3 regions of the Pseudomonas sp. SMV71 genome follow, and region 2 is predicted to be linked to each of the others. Evidence: predicted binding sites of a transcription regulator. Region 2 holds the regulator's gene; each other region holds the start of a gene.
The links. Region 2 encodes sigma-54, which starts transcription at its own class of promoters, with help from an activator protein. Its sites were predicted from a motif close to ANTGGCATNNANNTTGCTNT; they were not measured.
Positions count from the first base shown of each region.

Region 1 (9,985 bases), on a different contig from region 2:
GGCGGCGACCGGCGGTGTGTTTGAGGGCGGTTTCGATCATGATCCGCTCGAAACTCGGGACGGCGCTGTCCAGCAGGTTCGACTGGCCGCGAGCCAGGGCCTGGTCGGCCCATTGGCGCAGGGCTTGTTCCCAGTTGGTCACCGGTGCCGAATCCTGCGGCAGGCTCAGTAATTCCGGCGGCAGGTCGCTGATGTGTACTTCACGGCCCGAAGCCATGACCGTGATCCAGCGGCAGGTATTCTCCAACTGCCGGACGTTGCCGGGCCATGGCAGATTCTTGAGGTATTCCTCGGTTTCGCCCTTGAGCAGCTTGGGTTCCACCGCCAGTTCCTGTGCCGCGCGGCTCAGGAAGTGCCGGGCCAGGGTTGGGATGTCTTCCCGGCGATCTGCAAGGCGCGGGATGTGGATGCGGATCACGTTCAGGCGATGGAACAGGTCCTCACGGAATTTCCCGGCGTGGACCAGCGTTTCCAGGTTCTGGTGGGTCGCGGCGATGATGCGCACATCGACCTTGACTGGCGTATGCCCGCCCACTCGGTAGAACTCGCCGTCCGCCAGCACCCGCAGCAGGCGAGTCTGGGTGTCGGCCGGCATGTCGCCGATTTCATCGAGGAACAAGGTGCCGCCGTCCGCCTGCTCGAAGCGTCCGCGGCGCAGATTGGCGGCCCCGGTGAACGCGCCCTTTTCGTGGCCGAACAGCTCGGACTCCATCAAATCCTTGGGAATCGCCGCCATGTTCAGCGCAATGAACGGTGAGGCTGCCCGTGGGCTGTGGCGGTGCAGGGCATGGGCCACCAGTTCTTTACCGGTGCCCGACTCGCCGTTGATCAGCACAGTGATGTTGGAGTGGCTCAGGCGCCCGATGGCGCGAAACACTTCCTGCATGGCCGGCGCTTCGCCGATGATTTCCGGGGTGCGGGCCAGGGCCGGCACCTCCTCCATGCCCTGTTGCTCCTGGGCGTGCTGATTGGCGCGCTTGACCAGCGACACCGCTTCATCGACATCGAACGGCTTGGGCAGGTATTCGAAAGCCCCGCCCTGGTACGACGCGACGGCGCTGTCCAGGTCCGAGTGGGCGGTCATGATGATCACCGGCAGCCGTGGGTGCTGTTCGCGAATCCGCGCCAGCAGGTCCAGGCCACTGGCGCCCGGCATGCGGATATCGGAGATGATGACGTCCGGTTGCTGACGGGCCAGGCGGCTCATCACCCCGTCGGCGCTGTCGAAGCTCTGGGTGGTCATGCCTTCCTGTTGCAAGGCTTTTTCCAGGACCCAACGGATAGAACGGTCGTCATCGACGATCCACACGGTTTCACTACGGCTCATGTCGATGTGGCTCCTTGTTCCAGTGGCAGGAAGATCGAGAAGGTGGTGTGGCCGGGGTGGCTTTCACACTCGATCAAGCCCTGGTGCTGACTGATGATGTTCTGGGTAATGGCCAGGCCCAGCCCGGTACCGTCCGGGCGGCCGCTGACCATGGGAAAAAAGATGGTTTCCTGAAGTTCGGTCGGAATGCCGGGGCCGTTGTCGGTGATTTCGATCTTGGTCACCAGGCGATGACGCACATGGCCGATGGTGAACTGGCGCATGGCCCGTGTGCGCAGGCTGATGCGGCCCAGGCGCAGTTCGTTCTGGGTGCTGATGGCCTGCATCGCATTACGCACGATATTGAGCACCGCCTGGATCATCTGTTCGCGGTCGATCAATACGTCGGGGATGCTTGGGTCATAGTCGCGCACCAGGGTGATGCAGCCCTGGCTTTCCGCTTCTACCAGGCTGCTCACCCGTTCCAGTACCTCATGGACATTGCACAGCGCCAGGGACGGCAGTTTGTTCGAGCCGAGCATGCGGTCCACCAGGTTTCGCAGGCGGTCGGCTTCTTCGATGATGACGTTGGTGTAGTCCTTGAGGCTTTCTTCCGGCAGTTCGCGGGCGAGCAACTGCGCCGCACCGCGAATTCCACCGAGGGGGTTCTTGATCTCATGGGCCAGGCCACGCACCAGCATCTTGCTGGTTTCCTGCTTGGACAGTTGCGCCTCTTCCTTGGTGATGCGCAGCAGGCGATCACGAGGATGGACTTCCAACAGCAGCAGGGTGGTGCCGTTGTTCAGGATCGGCGTCACTGCGTAGTCCACGGTCAGGGTCTGGCCGGTCAGGGCGGTGAGCATCGCTTCGCGCTTGGTGAACGGATGCGCTTGCTCCACTGCCTGGCGCAGGGAATTGAGCGCCTCGGCGGATTCGGTGAATAGCTCGCTGATGAACTGCCCGTGGCTGCGCTGGCCGCTGACGGCCAGCAGCATCTCGGCCGCCGGGTTCATGTACTCGAGGCGCAGCTGGGCGTCGAGCAGGATGGTCGCGGTGGTGAGATTGTCGAGCAGCAAGCGGTGTAGTGCGTCGCTAATGGTCATCAGGACCTCTTTTGGAGCGTAGCAGGCACGCGTATGACGCGCTGGTATCAGGAAAATGCAAAAACCAAACCAAGGCTCGAAAAACAAGCGTTTAGAGCCTCGAACGAGACTATAAGGGCCCGTTTTCGTGGCTTTCTGCCAGCTTCTCCGGGTACTTTCGAACCAAAATGGGATGGAATCTGGGTAGGGTGCAAATGATTGCACCACTATAGTGCGCGACAATGGGGCAAATCAGAAAAAGGGCAGGATGCTCACGTCTTCTTCTTCCGGTTTCTCGGCAAGAGGGCATTCGGGACGCTGGCCGTAATCGGTCGTGGCGCAGGGCTTGATACGGCGCTTTTGCGCCAGGGACATGCGTTGCATGTGGAACGGTTGGTTGGCGGTGCGCTCGACGGTGCGGCCTTGCTCGTCGAGGATTTCCACGGACAGGTGATGGGTGCCGCGATCGATGTTGCTCAGGGCGAACACCGGGCTTGGCCCCGCTTCGCCGATGGGTTGGCCATCAAGCAGCAGGCGGTAGCGGTGACCTCTTTTCAGGCCCGGTTCGCTGGTCGCGGTGACGATCAGCTCGCCGGCGGTGCTGCGGATCGTGGCGTCCGGCTCGGGAATCAGGAGCCTGAGCATTTCGTAATGAAATTGGGGTTTCGGCGCTTCTTCAGGCGCAGGCGCCGCGATGTCGCCTATGGGCGGGGGCGGCATGCGGTTGCCCGGCGACAGCTGGATTTTCTTTGCATTGCCGGGGCGCGGCTGGTCGGTGAAGACGCGATTGCCTTGGGCGTCGATATAGGTATAGACCTGCGCCAGTGCCGGTAACGCGGCCAGCGACAGGCCCAGGGCGAGCAGCCAACGGTTCACGGCCGGTGCACCCGCTGTACGGTGAAGGTGACGGTTTCGCTCTGCTGCACCAGCGTGTCGCCATCGATCACCTGCACCGCCAGGCTGTGCTCGCCACGGTCAATGTTCACCAATTGCAGGCGCGGCACATTCGTCGGCTGGCCGTAGGGCTGGCCATCCAGCAACAGGCGGAACAGATGCGGGCTTCGCAGGCGCGGTTGGGCCCGCACGCCGACGGTGAAGGTTCCGTTGTTGGCGCGCAGGGCCTCTTCGGTGGGGATGTCCGTCAGCGCCAGGGTTTGATAGGCGTCAGGCGTTTCGTCGGGGTTGGGTGACGGGGCGGGTGTGCCCTGGTCGGCGGGGGGCTGGTGCTCGATGCTATTGAGCGGCGGCAGCTCCACCGTCTGGGCCGGCACGCCCTGGGGCGGCTGGTTGCTGTAGGCAGTGTTGCCGTTGGCGTCGGTGTATTTGTAGATCTGCGCCGCCACAGGTAGTGAAAGCAGCAATAGCATTCCTGGAAAAACACGCCCCATAAAATCGACCGAGAATTGAAAGTGTTGGGTTGCAGCATAGGCCAGGGAGGGCGGTTGGCCCAATCCGAACGCTGAAGTACCTTGTGGGAGCGAGCCTGCTCGCGATAGCGGTTCGTCAGTCAACATCAGTACTGGCTGACCCGACGCCATCGCGAGCAGGCTCGCTCCCACATGGGCTGTGGTGCTCACAAAAGCTGGGTCCGACACAAAACCACCGTGGGAGCGAGCTTGCTCGCGATGAGGCCATCACCTCCAACATCCTTGCTGGCTGACACACCGCTATCGCGAGCAGGCTCGCTCCCGCAAGAGAATGTGTGTTTGCCTAGTTTTTGACCACGCACAACCCCCCGGTCGCGCGGATCAGGGCCAGTCGGTGGATCGGATGCTGCTTGTTTTTGTGAGTGGCGCGGGCCAGCCATTGCGGGCACTGCGGGTCGGTGCGGTAGGGGGCGAAGTCGGCGAGTTGTTGCAACAGGCGTTTCTGCAATCGATCAAGTTGCGGGCGGATCTCGCCCACCAGGTCCGGGCGTGGCAGGTCCGGCGCTTTGCCTTCCAGGGCCCAGTCGGACAGCTCGATGTATTGCACCATTTTGTTGGCTTCTATCTGGGCGGCGAAAAAAGCTTCCACGGTTTCGCCCGTCAGCTTGTAGGCCGGTGCCTGAGCCACCGCGGCGGCAATCACTTCACGCTCGCGCTGGCGGTCTTCCACCGGCTTTTGACTGTCCCATTTGCTCAGCGCCACCTGGTTGGCAAGGGCGATACGTTCGCCAATGGCGTTAAGCAGCGGGGTAAGGGCCTCGGGGGCCGGGCTGGCTTCGGCGGCAGTGGCCATCAGCGCGGTTGAGAGGGCAAGGCAGAGCTTGAAGCGCAAAGTCATGGACGGTCTCTCGTTATCGGTGGGTGAGGCATGATGCACGTATATCGCGCCCACAAAAAAGGCCTCCCGAAGGAGGCCTCTCTTGATACACGCCGCGTGGGGCGACGCTACCGGATCAGCAGCTGTAGTACAGCTCATATTCCAGTGGGTGTACGAAGGTACGGACCTTGATTTCTTCTTCGCTTTTCAGTGCGATGTAAGCGTCGATGAAGTCATCGCTGAATACGCCGCCCTTGGTCAGGAACGCACGGCCCTTGTCCAGCTCTTCCAGGGCTTCTTTCAGGCTGCCGCAAACCTGTGGGATTTCCTTGGCCTCTTCAGGCGGCAGGTCATACAGGTTCTTGTCGGCGGCATCGCCAGGGTGGATCTTGTTCTGGATACCGTCCAGGCCGGCCATCATCAGTGCAGCGAAGGCCAGGTACGGGTTGGCAGCCGGATCCGGGAAGCGCGCTTCGATACGGCGGGCTTTAGGGCTGTTCACGTAAGGAATACGGATCGAGGCGGAACGGTTGCGAGCCGAGTAGGCCAGCATTACCGGCGCTTCGAAGCCTGGGACCAGACGCTTGTAGGAGTTGGTCGACGGGTTGGTGAAGCCGTTCAGCGCCTTACCGTGCTTGATGATGCCGCCGATGAAGTACAGGGCGGTGTCCGACAGCCCGGCATAGCCTTCGCCAGCGAAGGTGTTCTTGCCGTCCTTGGAGATCGACACGTGGACGTGCATGCCCGAACCGTTGTCGCCATACAGTGGCTTGGGCATGAATGTCGCGGTGCGACCGTAAGCGTCGGCAACGTTGTGCACGACATACTTCAGGGTCTGCACTTCGTCAGCCTTCTTGACCAGCGTGTTGAATTTCACGCCGATTTCGTTCTGGCCGGCAGTTGCCACTTCGTGGTGGTGAACTTCGACGGTCTGGCCCATTTCTTCCAGTGCGTTGCACATGGAGGTACGGATTTCATGGTCGAAGTCGAACGGTGGAACCGGGAAGTAGCCGCCTTTCACGCCTGGACGGTGGCCTTTGTTGCCGCCTTCCACGTCCTGGTCGGACATCCAGGAGCCTTGTTCGGAGAAGATCTTGAACATGGAGCCGGAGATGTCGGACTTGAATTTGACCGAGTCGAAGATGAAGAACTCAGGCTCAGGGCCGAAGAATGCAGTGTCGCCGATGCCGGTGGACTTCAGGTATTCCTCGGCGCGGTGGGCGATGGCGCGAGGGTCGCGGTCATAGCCTTGCATGGTCGAAGGTTCGATGATGTCGCAGACCAGAATCAGGGTCGGCTCTTCGGTGAACGGGTCCAGGACGGCGGTTTCGTCGTCCGGCATCAGGATCATGTCGGAGGCTTCGATGCCCTTCCAGCCGGAGATGGAGGAACCGTCGAACATCTTGCCGATTTCAAAGAAATCGTCGTCCAGTGCATCGCGGGCCGGCATGGTCACGTGATGTTGAGTGCCTTTGGTGTCAGTGAAGCGCAGATCAATCCACTTGACGTCATGATCTTTGATGAGTTGAACCGACTTCGACATATGTCCTCCGGGTGGCTTCGGGCGGTAATGGTGTGCCCTAAGATATGGGTGATGCCGGCGCGAATACTCTGCCAAGGCAACCTGCCTCACAAGGGAGCAAATTGCATGCCAGTGCCCCAGCATGGGTTTTTTGCACCAAATCCTCGCTTTTGAGCGCCATAAAAGCCGATTGTCAGACAATAACGCACTGCAATGTGGCGCCGCCTAGCGTAAATGACCTGTTTTGGTGCATGCATAATCATCTGCACATTAACTGGTTAAACCTTGAGCAATTTCCGCTATAATCCGCGCCCCCCTTTTTCGGCTGGCCGTTCGCGCGCTGTTTTCATGAAACTTATCGTAAAAGTCTTCCCCGAGATCACCATCAAGAGCCGCCCGGTACGGATGCGTTTCATCCGCCAGTTGGCCAAGAACATCCGTGCCGTGCTCCGAGATCTGGACCCGGTCGTGGTGGTGAATGGCGTGTGGGACAACCTTGAGTTGGAAACACGTGTCAGCGAACCCCGGATCCTCAAGGAAATGACCGAGCGCCTGGGCTGCATGCCCGGCATCGCGCATTTCCTGCAGGTCGATGAATATCCGCTGGGGGATTTCGACGACATCCTCGCCAAATGCATGCTGCATTATGGTGATGCCCTGGCCGGCAAGATTTTTTCGGTGCGCTGCAAGCGCGCCGGCAAGCACCCGTTCAGCTCGATGGACGTCGAGAAATATGTCGGCAGCCAATTGCGCCGGCAATGTGGTGCGGCCGGTATTTCCTTGAAAGACCCGCAAATAGAAGTGCGCATCGAGATCCGTGACCAGCGGCTCTTCGTCATCCATAGCCAGCACAACGGTATCGGCGGCTATCCGCTGGGTTCGCTGGAGCAGACGCTGGTGCTGATGTCCGGCGGTTTCGACTCCACGGTCGCTGCCTACCAGATCATGCGTCGCGGGCTGATGGCTCATTTCTGCTTCTTTAACCTCGGCGGGCGGGCCCATGAGCTGGGCGTGATGGAAGTGGCGCACTTCATCTGGAAGAAGTACGGCAGCTCCCAACGCGTGTTATTTGTGAGTGTGCCGTTCGAAGAAGTCCTCGGCGAGATTCTCGGCAAAGTCGACAACAGTCATATGGGCGTCATTTTGAAGCGTATGATGTTGCGTGCCGCGTCGAGCATCGCCGAGCGCCTGCACATCGATGCGCTGGTCACCGGCGAAGCGATTTCCCAGGTGTCGAGCCAGACGCTGCCGAACCTGTCGGTGATCGACTGCGTCACCGAGAAACTGGTGCTGCGCCCGCTGATCGCCAGCCACAAGCAGGACATCATCGACACGGCCATCGAGATCGGCACGGCCGATTTCGCCCGGCACATGCCGGAGTACTGCGGGGTCATCTCGGTGAACCCGAAGACGGCGGCCAAGCGCGGGCGCGTGGAGCACGAAGAGAAAGAATTCGACATGGCGGTGCTCGAGCGTGCGCTCGAAAACGCCAGGCTGGTGCCGATCGATCGGGTCATCGACGAGTTGGGCCAGGACATTCAGGTTGAAGAAGTCGGCGAAGCACTGGCCGGTCAGATCGTCATCGACATCCGTCACCCGGACGACGCTGAAGAGGAACCGCTGGAGATCGCCGGCATCGAGGTACAAACGATGCCGTTCTATGCCGTGAACGCGCGTTTCAAGGAACTGGACCCTACTCGCCAGTACCTGCTGTATTGCGACAAAGGCGTGATGAGTCGCCTGCATGTCCACCATTTGCTCAGTGAGGGGCATGCCAATGTGCGCGTTTATCGACCGAGCTAAGTGCCCGGGGCTGTTTGCCTGTGGCCTGCGTCACCGGCCCCCCGACGCCGCCGGCAAGCTGTAACGGCTTTTGTCGGACTCAACGTAAATCGCTGCCACGACCTGTCAGCACACCGAATCCTCTGATCGAGATACACAAGTGATCGAAAATCTACGCAACATCGCCATCATCGCCCACGTTGACCATGGTAAGACCACCCTGGTAGACAAACTCTTGCGTCAATCCGGCACTCTGGAGCGCAACGAGCTCAACGACGAGCGCGTGATGGACTCCAACGACCAGGAAAAAGAGCGTGGTATTACCATCCTGGCCAAAAACACCGCCATCAACTGGAACGGCTACCACATCAACATCGTGGACACCCCGGGCCACGCCGACTTCGGTGGTGAAGTAGAGCGCGTGATGTCGATGGTCGACTCCGTGCTGCTGCTGGTCGACGCCCAGGACGGCCCTATGCCGCAAACCCGTTTCGTGACCAAGAAGGCTTTCGAAGCCGGTCTCAAGCCGATCGTCGTGATCAACAAGGTCGACCGTCCAGGCGCGCGTCCGGACTGGGTCCTGGACCAGATCTTCGACCTGTTCGACAACCTCGGTGCCACCGAAGAACAGCTGGACTTCAAAGTCGTCTACGCCTCGGCCCTGAACGGCATTGCCGGTCTGGACCACACCGACATGGCTGAAGACATGACCCCGCTGTACCAGTCGATCGTCGACAACGTACCCGCGCCGGCCGTTGACCGTGACGGTCCGTTCCAGATGCAGATCTCTGCCCTGGACTACAACAGCTTCCTGGGTGTGATCGGTGTTGGCCGTATCGCCCGTGGTCGCGTCAAGCCGAACACCCCGGTGGTCGCTATCGACGCCGACGGCAAGAAGCGCAACGGCCGTATCCTCAAGCTGATGGGTCACCACGGTCTGCACCGCGTTGACGTTGAAGAAGCTGCAGCAGGCGATATCGTTTGCATCAGCGGCATGGAAGAGCTGTTCATCTCCGACACCCTGTGCGACCCGACCGCTGTTGAAGCGATGAAGCCGCTGACCGTCGACGAGCCGACCGTTTCCATGACCTTCCAGGTCAACGACTCGCCGTTCTGCGGTAAAGAAGGCAAGTTCGTGACTTCCCGTAACATCAAGGAACGTCTGGACAAAGAGCTGCTGTACAACGTTGCCCTGCGCGTTGAAGAAGGCGACTCGGCTGACAAGTTCAAGGTCTCGGGCCGTGGTGAGCTGCACCTTTCGGTACTGATCGAAACCATGCGTCGCGAAGGCTTCGAAATGGCCGTGGGCCGTCCTGAGGTGATCATCCGTGAAGTGAACGGCACCAAGCAGGAACCGTTCGAAAACGTCACCATCGACATCCCTGAAGAATCCCAGGGCAAGGTGATGGAAGAGATGGGCCTGCGTAAGGGCGACCTGACCAACATGGTGCCGGATGGCAAGGGCCGTGTACGTCTGGAATACAACATCCCGGCTCGTGGCCTGATCGGTTTCCGTAACCAGTTCCTGACCCTGACCAACGGCGCCGGCATTCTGACCTCGATCTTCGATCGCTACGACACCATGAAGTCCGGCCACATGTCCGGCCGTCAGAACGGCGTCCTGGTATCGGTGGAAACCGGCAAGGCGCTGACCTACTCCCTGGAAACCCTCCAGGCGCGTGGCAAGCTGTTCGTCGAGCACGGCCAGGAAATCTACAACGGCCAGATCGTCGGTCTGAACAGCCGTGACAACGACCTGGGTGTGAACCCTACCAAGGGCAAGAAGCTCGACAACATGCGTGCTTCGGGCAAGGACGAAACCATCGCCCTGGTTCCGCCGGTTCGCTTCACCCTGGAACAGGCCCTGGAATTCATCCAGGATGACGAGCTGTGCGAAGTGACGCCGAAGTCGATTCGCCTGCGCAAGAAGATCCTGGACGAAGGCGAGCGTACCCGCGCTGCCAAGAAAGCCAAGAACTGATCGTTAGTTTTGGCTGAATGAAAAACGCCCCCGGTCGTGAGATCGGGGGCGTTTTTTTATGCCTGGAA
Region 1 covers NZ_JBKGGU010000015.1:13-9,997, reverse strand. Annotated here, with positions in the region: gene ntrC (nitrogen regulation protein NR(I)) at 1-1,327, opposite strand, end outside; gene glnL (nitrogen regulation protein NR(II)) at 1,324-2,409, opposite strand; gene ACLEJQ_RS16625 (DUF4124 domain-containing protein) at 2,641-3,264, opposite strand; gene ACLEJQ_RS16620 (DUF4124 domain-containing protein) at 3,261-3,776, opposite strand; gene ACLEJQ_RS16615 (chorismate mutase) at 4,099-4,653, opposite strand; gene glnA (glutamate--ammonia ligase) at 4,769-6,175, opposite strand; gene thiI (tRNA uracil 4-sulfurtransferase ThiI) at 6,503-7,957, shown strand; gene typA (translational GTPase TypA) at 8,097-9,917, shown strand.
Region 1: the regulator sigma-54 is predicted to act here: its motif matches at 6,269-6,288, upstream of glnA (glutamate--ammonia ligase).

Region 2 (9,985 bases):
GGCAGCGAGTTCAAGACCTTCAACACCCTCGACGGCCAGGGCATCAAGATGCTGATGGCCGCCGGCGTGCAGACCGCCATCATCAGCGGTCGCAAGACGCCGGTGGTCGAGCGGCGCGCGAAAAACCTCGGCATTCCCCACCTTTATCAAGGGCGCGAGGACAAACTGGTGGTACTGGACGAACTCCTGGGCCAACTCAACCTAAGCTATGAACAGGTGGCCTACCTGGGCGACGACCTGCCGGACCTTCCCGTGATCCGCCGGGTCGGGCTGGGCATGGCAGTCGCCAACGCGGCCGGCTTCGTACGCGAGCACGCCCACGGCGTCACCACGGCACGCGGCGGCGAAGGCGCGGCCCGCGAATTCTGTGAACTGATCCTGCGCGCCCAGGGCCGCCTCGAAGCGGCCAACGCCGCGTACCTGTGAGCCATTTATGCTGAGCAAGAAAATTCGCACCATCGTCGTGTTCGGCTGCATCGCGGCGATCTTTGCCGCGGTCGGCTACTGGAACATCAGCCCTGAACGGTTCCTCGACCAGCCCGCGGCCAAGGTCGAGGAAAGAATCGACTGGTATGCGTCAAATACCCACACCCTGCAATACCTGCCCGACGGCAAAGTGCAGTACGAGATGACGGCCGACAAGGTCGACCACGTCAAGGCCACCGACATTACCCTGGTCACCAAGCCGGACCTGAACATGTTCCGCGGCACAGAATTTCCATGGCACGTGCAGAGCGAGCACGCCGAAGTCAATTCCGGCGGCACCGAGGTGGAACTGATCGACTCGGTGCGCGTGGCCCGTACCGACGAAAAAAACCGCACGACCGTCATCACCAGCAGTCGCATGACCGTGTTCCCGCAGCAGCAATATGCGCAGACCGAGCAACCCGTTAGAATCGACGGCGCCGGAGGTGTATCGACCGGCACGGGAATGAAGGCGTATTTGAAGGAAAGCAGGATACACCTGCTATCGAACGTAAGAGGACAGTATGAAGCTCGCTAAAACCCTCCCTATTTTGCTCAGTCTGGGCGCAGCACTGGGAAGCGCGAGCGCCTGGGCTCTTCCCACCGACCGCGACCAGCCTATCCGCATTCAGGCCGACGACGCGCAACTGGACGACAAGAACGGCGTAGCCACTTACAAAGGTGACGTGATCATCACCCAAGGCTCGATGAAGGTGACCGGCAATACCGTGACCCTCACCCGCACCCAGTCCGGCGACATCGACGTGGTGACGTCGGTGGGCAACCTGGCCTATTTCGAGCAGATGCAGACGGCCGGCGATACCAAGCCCGTGCAGGGCTATGGCGTCACCATCCAGTATCATGCCTCCCAGGACCGCGTTGTCCTGATCGACCGGGCCAAGGTCATCGACAAGGACGGCAACACCACCCAGGGCGAGAAAATCGTCTACGACACCAACAAGAAACTGGCCAGTGCCGGTCGCGCCACTGGCAACAAGGTGACCGAGCAGCGTCCACGGATTGACATGGTGATCCAGCCTAGAAAGAAAACCGAGCAGAAGGCCCAGTAATGGCAACTCTGAAAGCTCAGCACCTGGCCAAAAGCTACAAGAGCCGTCAAGTCGTGCGTGACGTCAGCCTGTCCATTGACAGCGGCCAGATCGTCGGCCTGCTCGGCCCGAACGGCGCGGGCAAGACCACCTGCTTCTACATGATTGTCGGTCTGGTCCAGGCCGACCAGGGCCGCGTACTGATTGACGATCTCGATGTCAGCCACCAGCCGATGCACGGCCGGGCCAAGGCCGGTATCGGCTATCTTCCCCAAGAAGCGTCGATCTTCCGCAAACTGTCGGTGGCCGATAACATCATGGCGATCCTCGAGACCCGCAAGGAACTCGACAAGGCCGGCCGTCGCCAGGAACTGGAAAGCCTGTTGCAGGAGTTCCACATCAGTCACATTCGCGACAACCTGGGCATGAGCCTGTCCGGTGGCGAGCGCCGACGCGTAGAGATCGCCCGCGCCCTGGCCACCGCGCCGAAGTTCATCCTGCTCGACGAACCGTTCGCCGGCGTGGATCCGATCTCGGTGGGGGACATCAAGCAGATCATCCACCACCTCAAGGCCAAGGGGATCGGCGTTTTGATTACCGACCACAACGTGCGCGAGACCCTGGATATCTGCGAGACCGCTTATATCGTCAATGACGGCCAGTTGATCGCTGAAGGCGACTCCGCCGCCATCCTCGCCAACGACCTGGTCAAGGAAGTGTATCTGGGCCACGAGTTCCGCCTGTAAGCCCGAGTGTCTGGCAAGTCGCCCGGGCGCTGTTGATTTTATTGTGGCGGCGCTCTAGGCAAACACTTCAGTTTCAGGCATATAATTTGCTTAAGTTTGGCGCTCCGGCGCCCTGTAGTGGATGGCGCATGTGCGCCGGCGAATAAGGTGTTAAGCCCCTGCCATGAAACCATCGCTAGTCTTGAGAATGGGCCAGCAGCTGACGATGACGCCGCAGCTGCAACAGGCCATCCGTCTGCTCCAATTGTCGACCCTGGACCTGCAACAGGAAATCCAGGAGGCCCTGGAGTCCAACCCGATGCTCGAACGCCAGGAAGAAGGCGACGACTTCGACAACTCCGATCCACTGGCCGACAACGTCGAACAGAAGACCCATACCGAAATCCAGGAACCGTCCTACCAGGAAGCCGCAGCGCCCACGGTGGATAACCTTGAGGACGGCGAATGGAACGAACGCATCCCCAACGACCTGCCCGTGGATACCGCCTGGGAAGACGTCTACCAGACCAGCGCCAGCAGCCTGCCGAGCAGCGATGACGACGAGTGGGATTTCACCACCCGCACCTCCGCCGGCGAGAGCCTGCAAAGCCACCTGCTTTGGCAATTGAACCTGGCGCCGATGTCCGACACCGATCGCCTGATCGCCGTCACCCTGATCGATTGCATCAACAATCAGGGTTACCTGGACGAGACTCTCGAGGAAATCCTCGAAGCCTTTGACCCGGAGCTCGATATCGAGCTGGACGAGATCGAAGCTGTCCTGCATCGGATCCAGCAGTTCGAGCCCGCCGGCGTCGCGGCCCGCAACCTGGGTGAATGCCTGCTGCTGCAACTGCGCCAGTTGCCGGCCAAGACGCCCTGGCTGGCCGAAGCCAAGCGCCTGGTCACCGATTACATCGACCTGTTGGGCGGTCGCGACTACAGCCAGCTGATGCGGCGTATGAAGCTCAAGGAAGACGAGCTGCGCCAGGTCATCGAGCTGGTCCAGAGCCTCAACCCGCGTCCCGGCTCGCAGATCGAATCCACCGAACCCGAGTACGTGGTGCCCGATGTGATCGTGCGCAAGCACAACGATCGCTGGCTGGTGGAACTGAACCAGGAGTCGGTTCCCAAGCTGCGGGTCAACGCCCAGTATGCAGGCTTCGTCAGGCGCGCCGACACCAGCGCCGACAACACCTTCATGCGCAACCAGTTGCAAGAAGCCCGTTGGTTCATCAAGAGCCTGCAAAGCCGCAACGAAACCCTGATGAAAGTTGCCACCCAGATCGTCGAGCACCAGCGCGGCTTCCTGGAGTACGGCGATGAAGCGATGAAACCGTTGGTCCTGCACGATATCGCCGAAGCGGTAGGGATGCACGAATCGACAATTTCCCGGGTGACTACCCAGAAATTCATGCATACCCCACGGGGCATCTATGAACTGAAATACTTTTTCTCCAGCCATGTCAGCACCTCCGAAGGCGGCGAATGCTCGTCCACGGCCATCCGCGCAATCATCAAGAAACTGGTGGCTGCGGAAAATCAGAAAAAGCCGTTGAGTGACAGCAAGATCGCTGGTTTACTGGAGGCACAAGGCATTCAGGTGGCCCGCCGTACCGTCGCCAAATACCGCGAGTCCCTCGGGATCGCGCCTTCGAGCGAACGCAAGCGGTTGATGTAACCGGCCACGCCACAGCGTTCCAGTGGCAGGTATTTCTGCCTGCCGCTTTATGCACTGGCAACGAAGGAGAAGCTGTATGCAAGTCAACATCAGTGGACACCAACTGGAAGTGACCGAACCTCTGCGCACCTACATCGGCGAAAAACTCGACCGATTGGAGAGGCACTTCGACAAGATCACCAACGTGCAAGTCACGATGAATGTCGAAAAGCTGCTGCAGAAAATCGAAGCCACGCTGCATATTCCCGGCGGAGAGGTGGTTGCCAACGCGGAGCACACAGACATGTATGCCGCGATTGACCTGCTGACCGACAAGCTGGATCGCCAACTCAAAAAGCATAAGGAAAAGACCCAGAGCCTCCTTCAGGGCGCAACCGGTCGTTAATCCCCCCAATCCATGATCCGACTAGAAACCATCCTGACCCCCGGCCGTTCCCTGGTGAACGTGCCGGGCGGCAGTAAAAAGAAAGCCCTCGAACAAATCGCCACCCTGATCCATAGCGACCTGCCGGATCTGGAAATGCAGGGTGTCTTCGAGGCCCTGGTCGCCCGTGAAAAACTCGGTTCCACCGGTTTTGGCAACGGCATCGCCATTCCCCACTGCCGCCTCAAGGGTTGTACCGCGCCCATCAGCGCGCTGTTGCACCTTGAAGCCCCCATTGATTTCGACGCCATCGACGGCGCCCCGGTCGACCTGCTGTTTGTACTGCTGGTCCCGGAGGCGGCGACCGATGCGCACCTCGAGCTGCTGCGCCAGATAGCCAGCATGCTGGACCGCAAGGAAGTGCGCGACAAACTGCGCAGCGCACCGAATAACCAAGCCTTGTATCAGGTTGTCCTGGACGAGCAGAACGGTCATTAAACATGCGCATGATCATCGTCAGTGGTCGCTCCGGCTCCGGTAAAAGCACGGCCCTCAACGTGCTTGAAGACAGCGGCTACTACTGCATCGACAACCTGCCCGCCGGGCTGCTGCCGGAGCTGGCCGAACGTGCGATGATCCATACCGAGCTGGCGCAGCCGCTGGTGGCGGTGTCCATTGATGCACGCAATCTGCCAAGCCACCTGTCGCGCTTTCCGGAACTGCTCGAGGAAGTGCGCAGCCGGCATATCCAGTGCGATGTGTTGTATCTGGATGCCGACGAAGAGACCCTGCTCAAGCGCTTTTCCGAAACCCGCCGGCGCCATCCGCTGAGCAACGCCAATCGCTCCCTGGCCGAAGCTATCGACGATGAAACCCAGTTATTGGGGTCCATCGCCGATTTGGCGGACCTGAAAGTCAACACCACGCACCTGAACCTTTATCAGCTGCGTGACACGATCAAGTTGCGCCTGCTCAACCAGCCGGAGCCAGGGACGGCGTTCCTGGTGGAATCGTTCGGTTTCAAGCGTGGCATGCCCGTGGACGCCGACCTGGTGTTCGACGTACGCTGCCTGCCCAATCCCTACTGGAAACCCGAATTGCGCGAGCAGTCCGGACTCGACCAGCCGGTGATCGATTACCTGGCCGCACAGCCGGACGTCGAGGAAATGTACCAGGATATTTCCAGCTACCTGCTCAAGTGGCTGCCCCGCTTTGCCGCCAGCAACCGTGCCTATGTCACGATTGCCATCGGCTGCACGGGCGGCCATCACCGCTCTGTCTACCTGACCGAACGCCTGGGTCAGCTCCTGCAACAGTCCCTGAAGAACGTCCAGGTTCGCCACCGCGACCTCAGCTAAAGGATTCACACCGCGATGCCCGCTCAGGAAATTGAAATCATCAACAAGCTGGGCCTGCACGCCCGGGCATCGGCCAAGTTCGTCGGGGTTGCCGGACGATTCAAGGACACCACCATCAGGGTCGGTCGCAGCCCCGAGTCGATGATCGACGGCAAGAGCATCATGGCAATGATGATGCTCGCCGCCGGCAAGGGCACGAAGATCCACTTGGCAACGGAAGGGGATGAAGCACAGGAAGCGATGGATGCGCTGGTAGCGTTGATCAACAACTATTTTGATGAGGGCGAGTAAGCTTTCTCAATGCACATTTGAGACTGGCTTTTTGTGGCGAGGGAGCTTGCTCCCGCTGGTCTGCGAAGCAGACCCCATCCATCGGGCTACCTCAATCTTCATTGTCGCTGAGTTTTTGCGGCTGCTGCGCAGCCGAACGGGAGCAAGCTCCCTCGCCACGGGGATTTCTGGTTTATAAAAAAAGGCGCGACATCCAAAGATGACGCGCCTTTTTTTTATGCATCAGGCCTCAGCTCCCCGCCACCATCATCCGTTCGATCAACACCGAACCGGTGCGGATGTTGCTGCGCAGTTCCAGATCGCTTCCTACCGCCACGATCTGCTTGAACATGTCGCGCATGTTCCCGGCAATGGTCACTTCCTGGACCGGGAACTGGATCTCGCCGTTCTCCACCCAGAACCCTGCAGCACCGCGAGAATAGTCCCCGGTCACCATGTTCAACCCATGGCCCATCAGCTCGGTCACCAGCAGACCACGGCCCATGCGTCGCAGCAACGCTGCCTGGTCTTCCTCGCCATGGGTGACGAACAGATTGTGTACGCCGCCGGCGTTGGCGGTGCTCGGCATCCCCAGTTTGCGACCCGAATAGGTGCCGAGGATATAGGACACCAACTCGCCGTTTTCCACGAACGGTTTGGCATAGGTCGCCAGGCCATCGCCATCGAACGCCGCACTGCCCATGGCCTGCAACAGATGCGGGCGCTCGTCGATGGTCATCCACTCCGGGAACAGTTTCTGGCCCAGCGCGCCTTCGAGGAACGACGATTTGCGGTACAGGTTGCCGCCGGACACCGCCGACAGGAAACTGCCAAACAAGCCGCCGGCCAATTCCGCCGAAAACAGCACCGGCACTTCGCATGTCGGCACCGGGCGCGCGCCAAGGCGGCTGGCGGCCCGCTGCGCGGCTTTCTGGCCGATGCTCACCGGGTCCGCCAGCAACGGCCCCTGGCGATTGACGTCGTACCAATAGTCGCGCTGCATCTGGCCATTGGCCTCGGCAATCATCACGCAGCTCAGGCTGTGGCGGGTCGATGCGTAGCCACCGATAAAGCCGTGGCTGTTGCCGTAGACCCGGCAGCCCTGGTGCGTGTTGAGCGTCGTGCCGTCGGCGTTCTTGATCCGTGCGTCGGCGTCGAACGCCGCCGCTTCGCAACGCAGCGCCTGTTCGATGGCTTGTTCGGGAGTGATGTCCCAAGCGTGGAACAGGTCGAAATCACGCTGTTCCTTGCACATCAGCGCAGCATCGGCCAGGCCCGAGGCATCGTCTTCGGAGGTATGCCTGGCGATTGCCAGCGCAGCGGCGACCGTCTCCCGGATGGCTTCCGGGCCGCTGGCCGAAGTGCTGGCCGAGCCCTTGCGCTGGCCCACGTACAGGGTGATGCCAAAGCCCTGATCGCGATTGAACTCGACGGTTTCCACCTCGCGCTGGCGCACCGAGGTCGACAGGCCCTGCTCAAGGGATACCGCCACTTCACACGCGCTGGCGCCCTGCCGCTTGACCTCGGCGAGGATCTGCTCGACTTGTTCCTGCAGGGCCGGCAACGCTTGCGGGCCGACGCTCTGAACTGCACTCATGGTGTTCTCCACTCAAATTCTGCTTTCGGTAACGGCCTTCGAGCGACCGGGCCGGACAAGTGGCCCCCGACTGGTTATCATGGCGGCGTTTCTTTGCGGACTGCCACCATGGTTGATTCTTACGACGACTCCCTCTACGAGGGTGAAAAAAGCAAATCCCAGGTCAAACGCGAGCTGCATGCTCTGGTTGACCTCGGCGAGCGCCTGACAACACTCAAGCCTGACTTGCTGGCCAAACTGCCACTGACCGACGCCTTGCGCCGGGCCCTGGCCGATGCGCCCAAGCACACCGCGAATATCGCGCGTAAACGGCACCTGCAATTCATTGGCAAACTGATGCGCGACCAGGACACCAGCGCCATCCTGGTCCTGCTCGATCAACTCGATGCCTCCACCCGCCAGTACAACGAACGCTTCCATAACCTGGAACGCTGGCGCGATCGCTTGATCGCGGGCGATGACGGCACCCTGGAAAAATTCGTCATCGACTACCCCGAGGCCGATCGCCAGCAGCTGCGCTCCCTGATCCGTCAGGCCCAGCACGAAGTGGCGCAAAACAAGCCACCGGCTTCGAGCCGTAAAATCTTCAAGTACATCCGTGAGCTGGACGAAACCCAACGCGGCTTGCGTTGATCGCTCACACCCACTCCCCTTTGGGAGTTGCCTTTATCGTGGCGAGGGAGCTTGCTCCCGCCGGGCTACGCAGTAGCCCCAATGCGGTCGCCGCGCCCGAGGCGTCGGACCGACCGAGCGGGAGCAAGCTCCCTCGCCACGATTCATGCATACCTTTGAATATCACGCGCCCGTGCCACCCACGGTGATCGCATCGATCTTCAGGGTCGGCTGGCCGACGCCTACCGGCACCGATTGCCCGTCCTTGCCGCAAGTCCCCACGCCACTGTCCAGGGCGAGGTCGTTACCGACCATCGACACCCTGCTCATGGCTTCCGGCCCGTTGCCAATCAGGGTTGCGCCCTTGACCGGCGCCGTGATTTTGCCGTCTTCGATCAGATAGGCTTCGCTGGTGGAAAACACGAACTTGCCACTGGTGATGTCCACTTGGCCGCCGCCGAGGTTGGCGCAATAGATGCCCTTTTTCACCGAGGCGATGATTTCCGCCGGATCGCTCTGGCCGCCCAGCATGTAGGTGTTGGTCATGCGCGGCATCGGCAGGTGCGCATAAGACTCACGCCGTCCATTGCCGGTACGGGCCACGCCCATCAAGCGGGCATTGAGCTTGTCCTGCATGTAGCCCTTGAGCACGCCGTTCTCGATCAACGTGGTGCATTCGGTCGGGGTGCCTTCGTCATCCACGCTGAGGGAGCCGCGGCGCCCGGCCAGCGTACCGTCGTCAACGATGGTGCAGAGTTTCGAGGCGACCATTTCGCCCATGCGTCCGCTGTAGGCCGAACTGCCCTTGCGGTTGAAGTCGCCCTCCAGCCCATGCCCCACCGCTTCGTGCAACAGCACGCCGGACCAGCCAGGGCCCAGTACCACCGGCAAGGTACCGGCCGGAGCGGGAATGGCCTCCAGGTTGACCAATGCCTGGCGCAACGCTTCGCGAGCATAGCCCATGGCGCGGTCTTCGCTGAGGAAGTAGCGATAGTCGGTGCGCCCGCCGCCGCCATGCCCGCCGCGTTCGCGACGACCGTTCTGCTCGACGATCACACTGACGTTGAAGCGCACCAGCGGCCGCACGTCCGCCGCCAGGCCGCCATCGGTGGAGGCCACCAGGATTCGCTCCCAGACGCCAGCCAGGCTCACCGAAACCTGCTGGATACGCGGATCGAGGGCACGGGTCGCCAGATCGATACGCTTGAGCAGTTCGACCTTTTCCGCACGACTGATGACTTCCAGCGGGTTGTCCGGCGCATAGAGTTGCGCCACATCCTGGCTGCTGAAGGCCTGGACCGTACCGTTCTGCCCGGCTCGGGAAATCGAACGGGCCGCACGTGCCGCAGCGCCCAGGGCTTCGAGCGTGATGGCATTGCTGTAGGCAAAGCCGGTTTTTTCGCCGGACTGGGCACGCACCCCCACGCCCTGGTCGAGATTGAAGCTGCCTTCCTTGACGATGCCGTCTTCCAGCGACCAGGACTCGGAAATCTGACCCTGGAAATACAGGTCGGCCGCATCGATGCCCGGGCCGGCCAGCTCGCCCAGCACGCCTTGCAGGCTTTCGAGGGTCACGCCGCCGGGGGCTAAAAGGTGTTCACTGACTGAGGACAACAACCCGCTCATATGTTTTACGCCTTGAATTCGTCGTCTTGGACAGGCCGCTGTCGAGCGCCCTGCGAGAAAAAGCGCCGATGGCTGGCCACCGGCATGCGCGCCCGGATGGACGCCTGTTCGTTGCCGTCGCGCTCGGCCACCAGCACGGCCTCGCCTTGATCCTGTTGCGCCAGCACCCGGCCCCACGGATCAACGATCGCGGCATGGCCGAAGGTTTCCCGTGGCCCCGGATGCACGCCGCCCTGGG
Region 2 covers NZ_JBKGGU010000006.1:184,795-194,779, reverse strand. Annotated here, with positions in the region: gene ACLEJQ_RS08040 (KdsC family phosphatase) at 1-426, shown strand, start outside; gene lptC (LPS export ABC transporter periplasmic protein LptC) at 434-1,003, shown strand; gene lptA (lipopolysaccharide transport periplasmic protein LptA) at 990-1,535, shown strand; gene lptB (LPS export ABC transporter ATP-binding protein) at 1,535-2,260, shown strand; gene ACLEJQ_RS08020 (RNA polymerase factor sigma-54) at 2,424-3,920, shown strand; gene hpf (ribosome hibernation-promoting factor, HPF/YfiA family) at 3,997-4,305, shown strand; gene ptsN (PTS IIA-like nitrogen regulatory protein PtsN) at 4,318-4,782, shown strand; gene rapZ (RNase adapter RapZ) at 4,785-5,642, shown strand; gene ACLEJQ_RS08000 (HPr family phosphocarrier protein) at 5,658-5,933, shown strand; gene pmbA (metalloprotease PmbA) at 6,163-7,509, opposite strand; gene yjgA (ribosome biogenesis factor YjgA) at 7,618-8,142, shown strand; gene tldD (metalloprotease TldD) at 8,305-9,747, opposite strand; gene ACLEJQ_RS07980 (carbon-nitrogen hydrolase family protein) at 9,753-9,985, opposite strand, start outside.

Region 3 (9,985 bases), on a different contig from region 2:
TCTGCCGTAAGTCATCGAGCAGCAGAGTCAAAACCCTGTGGGAGCGGGCTTGCTCGCGAATGCGGTGTATCAGACGGAGATTTATTAACTGACACACCGCATTCGCGAGCAAGCCCGCTCCCACATGAGAAATCGCTCGGTGTTTATTGTGTTGGGCTGCTTGATATTCCGAACAGCCGAAGCCTATTTTGTACGGGTCGCCGCTCGCGGCTCGCACATAACAAGGATTGCGTCATGACGACCGATGGCCTGGGTTCACTCGCACAGCGACTGACCGGCATTGATGAGATTGAATGTGTCACGCCGGATTTGAATGGCGTGCCGCGAGGCAAGGTAATGACCGCCGAGGGCTTTCTCGAAGGCCGGCGGTTGCAGCTGGCGCGGGGCGTATTGCTGCAGTGCATCATGGGCGGTTATCCGCCGGCGCGTTTCTATGGCGGTGAGGACGGAGACCTGGCGTTGGTGGCCGATCCGAAGCAGATCCATCGCCTGCCATGGAGCCGGCAGCCTCGTGCCCTGGCAATCTGTGACGCCGACGAACTGAGTGGCGAAAGCTCGCCGCTGTCCACGCGCGGCCAACTCAAAACGGTGATCGCCCGCTATGCGGCCCATGGCCTGGCGCCAGTGGTGGCGACCGAGCTGGAATTTTTCGTGTTCGCGCCCAACCCGGACCCGACCCAGCCGTTCCAGCCGCCGGTGGGCCTGGACGGTCGTCGCGAAGATGGGCAATCGGCGTTCAGCGTCAGCTCCAACAACGGCCTGCGCCCGTTCTTCAGTGAAGTCTATGAAGCCATGGCGGCGCTGGGCTTGCCTCGTGACACCTTCATGCATGAAATGGGCGTGAGCCAGTTCGAAATCAATCTGCTGCATGGCGATCCGCTGTTATTGGCCGACCAGACGTTCCTGTTCAAGCACCTGCTTAAGGAAGTGGCGCTCAAGCACGGCCTGACCGTGGTCTGCATGGCCAAGCCATTGGCGCACACCGCGGGCAGTTCGATGCACATCCATCAGAGCCTCGTCGAGCTCGACAGTGGTCGCAACGTGTTTTCCGATGAGGCCGGCGAGCCGACAGCGGCCTTCCGGCATTTCATTGGCGGGCAACAGGCCTGCCTGGCGGATTTCACTGCGCTGCTGGCGCCGAACGTGAACTCCTACCAGCGCCTGTGCCACCCGTACGCCTCCCCGAACAATGCCTGCTGGTCCCATGACAATCGCTCGGCCGGGTTGCGCATACCCGCCAGCTCACCGGTGGCCCGACGGGTCGAAAACCGTCTGCCGGGTGCGGATGCCAACCCGTACTTGGCGATTGCCGCCAGCCTGGCCGCCGGGCTTCATGGCATCGAGCAGCGCCTGGAGCCGAGCGCGGCGATCCAGGGTGAATTCGAGGTCCCGGATAATCTGTCGCTGCCATGTACCTTGCATGCCGCCCTGGAACGTCTGAAGCGTAGCCAGGTCGCGAAGGAACTGTTCGGTAGCGAGTTCATCGAAGGTTACATCGCTACGAAGAGCCTGGAACTGACCAGTTTCTTTGATGAGATCACGGCCTGGGAACGACGCGTCCTGGCGGCACAGGCCTAGGCTATGCACGAAATAGCTTGAAACTTGGTTATGCGGCGTTAAAACCGGCTCGTGCGCGAGTCCGATCGGAATGCTCATTGACAACCAGTCAAGTCGAGTGCGACCCCGGCCGTTCCTCGCCGGTTTTTGCCTTGCCTAACCTGCGTTTCAAACTATCTCGTACACAGCCTGACCAACCGCTGCATCCGGGCTATCTTGCAAGGTAGCCCTCACTCACTTCAAGGAGCCGCTCGGAACGCCGATGCGCCAAATCTGGAAACCTTTTCGAGCGCTTTATTTCGCCTCGCTGATGATGTTGATCGGCTCCGGCCTCTTGAGTACTTATCTGGCCTTGCGGCTGGCGGCCGACCATGTCGACAGCCTTTGGGTCGGTGCGCTGATGGCGGCCAACTACTTCGGCCTGGTGTTGGGTGGCAAGATCGGCCACCGGCTGATCGCCCGGGTCGGGCATATCCGGGCCTATTCAGCCTGCGCCGGGATCGTTGGCGCGGCGGTCCTGGGGCACGGTCTGGTGAACTGGTTGCCGGCCTGGATCGTGCTACGGATGATCGTGGGCCTGGGCATGATGTGCCAGTACATGGTCATCGAAAGCTGGCTCAACGAGCAGGCCGACGCCAAGCAGCGTGGCGTGGTGTTCAGCGGCTACATGATTGCCTCGTACTTGGGGTTGGTGCTGGGCCAGCTGATCCTGGTCATGCATCCGGCCCTGGGGCTGGAACTGCTGATGCTGGTGGCGCTGTGTTTTGCCCTGTGTCTGGTGCCGGTCGCGCTGACCCGGCGGATTCACCCGGCACCGCTGCGTCCGGCACCGATGGAGCCGCGTTTTTTCATCAAGCGGGTGCCGCAGTCGCTGAGCACCGTGCTGGGCTCGGGACTGATCGTCGGCTCGTTCTATGGCCTGGCGCCGTTGTATGCCTCGCAGCAGGGTTTGTCCACCGAGCAGGTCGGTCTGTTCATGGGTAGCTGCATCTTTGCCGGATTGCTGGTCCAGTGGCCGTTGGGCTGGTTGTCCGACCGTTATGACCGGGCGATGCTGATCCGCTGCTTTGCGCTGTTCCTCGCGGTCTGCGCGATGCCGCTGGCGATTCTGCAGCAGGTGCCGCTTGAGGTGCTGTTCGTGGCCGGCTTCTGCTGTTCGCTGGTCCAGTTCTGCCTGTATCCATTGGCGGTGGCGTTCTCCAACGACCACGTCGAAGGTGATCGGCGGGTGTCGCTGACGGCGATGCTGCTGGTGACCTACGGTGTTGGCGCCAGTATCGGGCCACTGGTGGCGGGGGTGCTGATGAAAATGTTCGGCAGTCACATGTTGTATGCCTTTTCTGCCTTCTTCGCCCTGGTGCTGGTGTGGCGGATCCGGCCGAAAGCGGTGACCAACCTGCATCAGGTCGACGACGCGCCGTTGCATCACGTTGCCATGCCGGACAGCATGTCGAGTTCGCCGCTGGTGGCCTGTCTCGACCCGCGGGTGGACGAGCAGGTGGTGCAAGATCAGATGCAGGCGCCGGCCACTCCGGACGTTGAGCCAGGGCCCGAGCCCGAGCCCGAGCATGAAACGGTGGCGGAGACTGATGCAGCGGACTTCACCCAGGCCACGCCTTGAGGTTGTCGGCGATAAAGGCGTCAACAATTGGTACACCGCGGTGGCGCCTATCGCGAGCAGGGGGTTTGTGTTGGGCGAGTCATCCCAAGCCACATCGATCTACTGTGGGAGCGAGCCTGCTCGCGATGAGGCCAGCGCAAGCACAGCAATGCCTGGAGTGAGGATATCCAGAAAGGCATAAAAAACGGGCAGTCACCGCAAGGGACTGCCCGTTTTTTTCAAAAGCTTGGAATCAGAGCTCGTCTTTATCGAAACGACGGGCTTCACGCTGGAGTTGATAGACAAAGCGCTCGACCTGACGCTGCACCAGACCGCTGACATTATGGAAGCGCACGCCGGCGAAGGTGGTGTTGATTCGTTCTTCGAAATGCAGGTGGCGCAACTCGACCGGTGCAGTCATGTTGCCAAAGGGCAGGGCGGCGATGAAGCGCTCATAGACCTGGCCCAATTGCAGGCGTTCGGTGATGTCGCCTTCGAAGCGCAGCTTGCAGCCGGTGGCCGAGATGTCCAGGAGCTTGCCGCTGACCGGGGACTTGAGCTTATCGCCACCCAGTTCGACGCTCACCAGTTGCGTCAGTTTCAGAGCGGCGCGAAAGGCGTTGCGGCGCTGGTGATAAACCACTTCCTCAGGCAGGGCGCCACGATAGCAGCGACCATCCTTGGACTCATCGATGGTCAGCGGACCGTTGCTTTCCCAGGCGATACGCACACCGTCATGGAAGCCTTCGACACGAAACGGCTCGCCTGCCAGCAGGAAGCGTTCGCCATCACGCGGAATCATTTCATCCAGGGCAATGGTGTTGTTCTCGCGATCCACATTCACCAGATAGCTTTGAAAACGCTGGGTGCGTTCGTGAAAGGTAATGATCAGCGGGTCGTGGCTTTCCTGCAGCATCCGCAGGTTGCCGGAGATTTCCAGAGGCGTGGTGAGGACCTTCGGTGGCTGCGGAGCATCATCCGCGTTTGAGGCATTGAACACGGTAGGTCAATCTCCAGGCAAAATACGACTACGAGTAGCTAGCATTTTGCCAGCATGTCTCGCGCGTTGATAGAGCACAGGCGCTGTTCCTTTTACGCCTGACTGAGCGGGCGGTGCTTGACCATCCGGGCGGTCGAGCCGCTGGCGTCATACAGCGTCGGGATTTCGCCGCCGTTGAGGATACGCAACTGATTGGCGGTGGCGGCCTGCTGGGTCAGGATCGACTGGCCATTACGCGCATTGGTCGCTTGGCACTGGGCGAGCAGGTCATTGAGGACTTTGCTCTGGGACAGCAATTGATCGCCGATCGACGACTGGCTGGCCAGTTGCTCGAGGCCTTCGTGAGTGGCGGGCAGGTTGAGGCTGATGAGGATCTCGCTGCGCTTGCGGCCATGCTGGTCGAGCAGAATGATCAATGCCTGCTTCTGCGCCAGGATATTTTCCAGCAGAGGCATGTCGCGACCGTGCAACGCCACGGATTCGGCCTGCAGTAATTCCAGCAGCTGTTGCGCTGGAGCGAAGTCGTCGATGATCAGTTGCAATAAATTCGTGTCGTGCATGGCTGGCCTTGGGTCTTGAGCGTCCAAAAGCCTGCGCAGGCGGCGGCCTAGCGCTGGGCTTCGAAGTTGAGCAGTTTGCTGGCTACGCGGTTGCTGTCGACTTTATAGCTGCCATCGGCGATTGCTGCTTTCAATTCGGCCACGCGGGCTTTATCGACGACAGGTTGATCGCGCAGCTTGTCAGTGACCTTCTGCAACTGCTGGGCCTCAGTGCTGAGGTGTACGGACTCTCCGGTGTTGACCTTTTCGGCCTGGGTAGGCAGCGGTGCGGACTTGTCGGTTTCCTTGCTCGCGCTGGTACGGGTAGTGCCTGGCAACGGTGAAGAGCTGTTTAAACGATTGAAGTCGATGACCATGGTAGAAAACCTCTGGATATTTGGACGCTTGCCATGTTCTCGGCCATCCCTGAAAAAACTTTAGGCTCATTTATTCAATGAACATGCGCACGTCTGCGCAAGCCTTCGTATAAAGGCACAGTCTAGGGAACACCGGGGTCAAGCGCCAGCTTTGTACCCGTCTCTACCAAGTCTCTACATGGCCACTTCCACCTGGCCGGGGGCCATGACCTGCGCTTTGATTACCCGTTGGGAGTTGAGGTTTTTCACCCGGATCTGTTCCCGCATACCGCCATTGGACAAGGCCTCGCCGGGCATCCGTACCGCCAGGGTACCGCTGCGGGCGGTGATGACCACCTGGTCGCCCTTGCGTACCACTTCGGCTTGCTCCAGATGCACCAGGGTGACAACTTGGTCGGCTACCATTGGTCGGACAAGTTTCTGCCCGATGGCCTGATCCACCGACGTCAGGAAACCCTGGGTGATCTGGCTGATGTCGCGTTCGCGCAGCACGACGTCCTGGGGCTCGACGATCCCGGCCCGTTTGAGCGGACGAGTGGTCGTGACGATTTCCCGATACAGGCGCACTTGAGCCGGTACGAACACGGTCCACGGGGCGGCGCTGTCGCAACGAACCTTGACCGTGACGCGACCCAGGGGCCGGGCCGGACTCTCCAGCGAGGCAGTCAATTCCTTGTCGCACATCGGCATGCGCAGGCGCGGGTCGAGCTGGTTGACTTCGATTTCATAGCGACCTTCGGTTTGACTGGTAGCCAGGTAGTCTTCTACGGTGAATTCAAGAAAGCCCTGAGTGACGCCGATAAGGAGATCAGGCAAGGTAACCGGAGCATCTGCCAGGGCAGGGCGGCCCGAAGCGAACAGGCAGACAGCCAGCAGTGCACCGAGCCAGTAGCGGCAGTGAGTGGTCAGGCGTCGAGAAAATGTCGTTTGTGCGTTCATGCCGGTTGAATAGCAAGCCCCGTGCCGTTTAATGATTCAGGCGCGTCGGACACATTAGCGTTAGGTAGGAGTCAGGGCATGGCGGGAGTAATGGATTCAGTAAACCAGCGCACTCAGCTGGTGGGTCAGAATCGCCTGGAGCTGTTGTTGTTCCGTCTCGACGGACAGCAAATGTATGGGATCAACGTATTCAAGGTGCGCGAGGTGCTGCAATGCCCCAAGCTGACCCTGATGCCCAAGTCCAGTCCCGTCGTGTGCGGTGTGGCGAATATTCGCGGAGCGACGATCCCGATCCTCGATCTGGCAATGGCGACCGGTTCCGGTCGGCTGCTGGACCAGAGCAATCCGTTCGTGATCATCACTGAGTACAACACCAAGACCCAGGGCTTCCTGGTGCGCTCGGTGGAACGCATCGTCAACATGAACTGGGAAGAGATCCATCCACCGCCCAAGGGCACCGGTCGTGATCACTACCTGACGGCAGTGACCCGGGTCGACAACCAGTTGGTGGAAATCATCGACGTGGAGAAAATCCTCGCCGAAGTTGCGCCGACCCCGGAAGCCATTTCCGTCGGTGTGGTGGATGCCGAGACCCAGCACAAGGCGATTTCGCTGCGGGTGCTGACCGTCGATGACTCGTCGGTGGCACGCAAGCAGGTGACGCGTTGCCTGCAGACCATCGGTGTCGAAGTGGTGGCGCTGAACGACGGGCGCCAGGCGCTGGACTACCTGCGCAAGCTGGTGGAAGAGGGCAAGAAGCCCGAAGAAGAATTCCTGATGATGATCTCGGACATCGAGATGCCGGAGATGGACGGCTACACCCTGACCTCGGAGATCCGCAGCGATCCGCGTATGCAGAAGCTGCACATCATCCTGCACACCTCGTTGTCCGGGGTTTTCAACCAGGCGATGGTCAAGAAGGTCGGTGCCGACGATTTCCTGGCGAAATTCCGGCCCGATGATCTGGCGTCCCGGGTGGTCGATCGGATCAAGACAGCAGGATAAAAGGTCGGGCGCGTTGTGCGCCCGGCAAATCAATACAATGAAAGAGGCGGCATCTTGTCTACGGGTAATTTGGATTTCGAACAGTTCCGGGTCTTCCTGGAAAAAGCCTGTGGCATATTGCTTGGTGAGAACAAGCAATACTTGGTGTCGAGCCGTCTCAACAAATTGATGGAGCAACAGGGCCTCAAATCGTTGGGCGAGCTGGTGCAGCGTATCCAGACCCAGCCGCGCAGTGGGCTGCGCGAGATGGTGGTGGATGCGATGACCACCAACGAAACCTTGTGGTTTCGTGACACCTATCCATTCGAGGTATTGAAGAACAAGGTACTGCCGGCGGCCATCAAGGCCAGTCCGGGGCAGCGCTTGCGGATCTGGTCGGCGGCGTGTTCGTCGGGACAGGAACCGTACTCGATCTCGATGTCCATCGATGAATTCGAGCGGACCAATATCGGCCAGTTGAAGGGCGGCGTGCAAATCGTCGCCACCGACTTGTCGGGGTCCATGCTCACCAACTGCAAGACCGGCGAGTACGATAGCCTGGCCATCGGCCGTGGCCTGTCGCCTGATCGCCTGCAACGCTACTTCGACCCGAAAGGTCCGGGGCGCTGGGTGGTCAAGGCGCCGATCAAGAATCGTGTGGAGTTCCGCTCGTTCAACCTGCTGGACAGCTATGCCAGCCTGGGCAAATTCGACATCGTGTTCTGCCGCAACGTGCTGATCTATTTCTCCGCTGAAGTGAAGAAAGACATCCTGCTGCGGATCCACGGCACCCTGAAGCCGGGCGGTTATCTGTTCCTCGGCGCCTCAGAGGCGTTGAATGGCTTGCCGGATCATTACCAGATGGTGCAGTGCAGTCCGGGGATCATCTATCAGGCGAAGTGATTGGCCGGTGTGTCAAAAAACGGGAGCCCTCTAAGGCTCCCGTTTTTTTGCCTGTCAACTTCCATCAAATCCCCCCAATCTTCTGTGGGAGCGGGCTTGCTCGCGAAGGCGATCCAATAGAGACATTGATGCCGCCTGATACACCGCTTTCGCGGGCAAGCCCGCTCCCACAATTTCGCCATTGACGCTGAGAGCGGCAGAAAAGCGGCAGTCAAGCGGAAGCCCATTGCCGCTTTTCTGGCATTGCCGCCTTGCCGCTGCCCGCAAAGCCCCGGTTTATGGGCTTTTGGAAAGTGGCACGACGCTTGCTATAACCATCGTACGTACATTGGTCACTCAAAGGTTTGTGCCATGAGCATCAGCTTCGATAAAGCGCTCGGTATCCATGAAAAGGCCCTGAGCTTCCGCGCCCAGCGTGCCGAAGTCCTGGCCAACAACATTGCCAACGCCGATACCCCGAACTACAAGGCTCGGGACCTGGACTTCTCCAAAGTGCTCGCCGAGCAGAACGAGAGGACCAAGAACGGTAGCTTTGCCCTGAACATGACCAACAGCCGTCATATCGAGGCCGAGGGCCTGGGCAATGGCGATGAGTCGCTGATGTATCGCACGCCGATGCAACCTTCGATTGACCAGAACACCGTGGACGCTCAGCTGGAACAGTCCAACTACGCGGAAAACTCCGTGAACTTCCAGGCCAGCTTCACCCTGCTCAACAGCAAATTCAAAGGGCTGGTATCGGCCCTGCGCGGAGAGTAATCCATGTCGATCGCGAGCGTATTCAACATTGCCGGCAGTGCCATGAGTGCCCAGACCACTCGCCTGAACACCGTCGCCAGTAACATTGCCAACGCCGAAACCGTTTCGTCGAGCATCGACCAGACCTACCGCGCGCGCCACCCGGTCTTCGCCACTATGTTCCAAGGCGGTCAGTCCGGCGGCAGCGACTCGCTGTTCCAGGAGCAGGACGCAGCCGGGCAGGGTGTGCAGGTGCTGGGCGTGGTCGAGGACCAGAGCAATCTGGAAGCGCGTTATGAGCCAAACCATCCGGCTGCCGACGCCAAGGGTTATGTCTACTACCCGAATGTCAACGTGGTCGAAGAAATGGCCGACATGATTTCCGCCAGTCGTTCGTTCCAGACCAACGCCGAAATGATGAACACCGCCAAAACCATGATGCAGAAGGTCCTGACCCTGGGTCAGTGATAAGGGGCGAGTCACATGAGCGTTACTAACACCACCGGCGGTTTGAGCCTCAACGAAATCCTGGCCAACTCTTCGGTCAAGACCAACAAGCCCTCCGATGCCTTGGGCTCGTTGACGGGTGCGGCGACCGGCAAGAAGGAACTGGGCAAGGATGCGTTCCTGCAATTGCTGGTCACTCAGCTCAAGAACCAGAACCCGCTGGAACCCCAGGACAACGGCGAGTTCGTGGCTCAGCTGGCGCAGTTCAGCAGCCTGGAGGGCATCACCACCCTCAACCAGACCGTGAGCGGCATCGCCGGCAACTACAACTCCTCGCAAGCCTTGCAGGCCTCGTCGCTGGTGGGGCGTTCGGTCATCGCTCCGGGTGACAAGGCGGTGGTCGATACCTCCAAGAGCCTCAACGGCACCGTGGTGGTACCGGCCTCGGGCTCTGTCGCGGTCAAGATCATGGACAAGGACGGCAAGACCATCCGCACCATCGACCTTGGCGCGCAGAAAGCCGGCAACTCGGCCTTCATCTGGGATGGCAAGAACGACGCGGGCACCACCGTCGAATCCGGTACTTACACCTTCGCGGCCTCGACCACCATCGATGGCAAGCCGACGTCGCTGATCACCAACCTGCCGGCCACGGTCAGCAGCGTGACGATCAGCCAGACGGGCGGTGAATTGATGCTCAACCTGGCCGGGCTGGGCAGCATCGCCCTGTCCAAAGTACAAACTATTGGTATGTAGAGCCGACTAACCCGGCAATAGGAGTGGAAAATGTCTTTCAACATCGGCCTTAGCGGTCTCTATGCTGCCAACAAACAGCTGGACGTCACCGGCAACAACATCGCCAACGTGGCGACCACCGGTTTCAAATCGTCCCGTGCGGAAT
Region 3 covers NZ_JBKGGU010000009.1:94,427-104,411, reverse strand. Annotated here, with positions in the region: gene ACLEJQ_RS11285 (sensor histidine kinase) at 1-10, shown strand, start outside; gene ACLEJQ_RS11280 (glutamine synthetase family protein) at 337-1,578, shown strand; gene ACLEJQ_RS11275 (MFS transporter) at 1,820-3,178, shown strand; gene ACLEJQ_RS11270 (flagellar brake protein) at 3,411-4,157, opposite strand; gene ACLEJQ_RS11265 (flagella synthesis protein FlgN) at 4,250-4,717, opposite strand; gene flgM (flagellar biosynthesis anti-sigma factor FlgM) at 4,765-5,073, opposite strand; gene flgA (flagellar basal body P-ring formation chaperone FlgA) at 5,248-6,012, opposite strand; gene ACLEJQ_RS11250 (chemotaxis protein CheV) at 6,091-7,017, shown strand; gene cheR (protein-glutamate O-methyltransferase CheR) at 7,072-7,899, shown strand; gene flgB (flagellar basal body rod protein FlgB) at 8,251-8,658, shown strand; gene flgC (flagellar basal body rod protein FlgC) at 8,662-9,105, shown strand; gene flgD (flagellar hook assembly protein FlgD) at 9,121-9,840, shown strand; gene flgE (flagellar hook protein FlgE) at 9,871-9,985, shown strand, end outside.
Region 3: the regulator sigma-54 is predicted to act here: its motif matches at 8,192-8,211, upstream of flgB (flagellar basal body rod protein FlgB).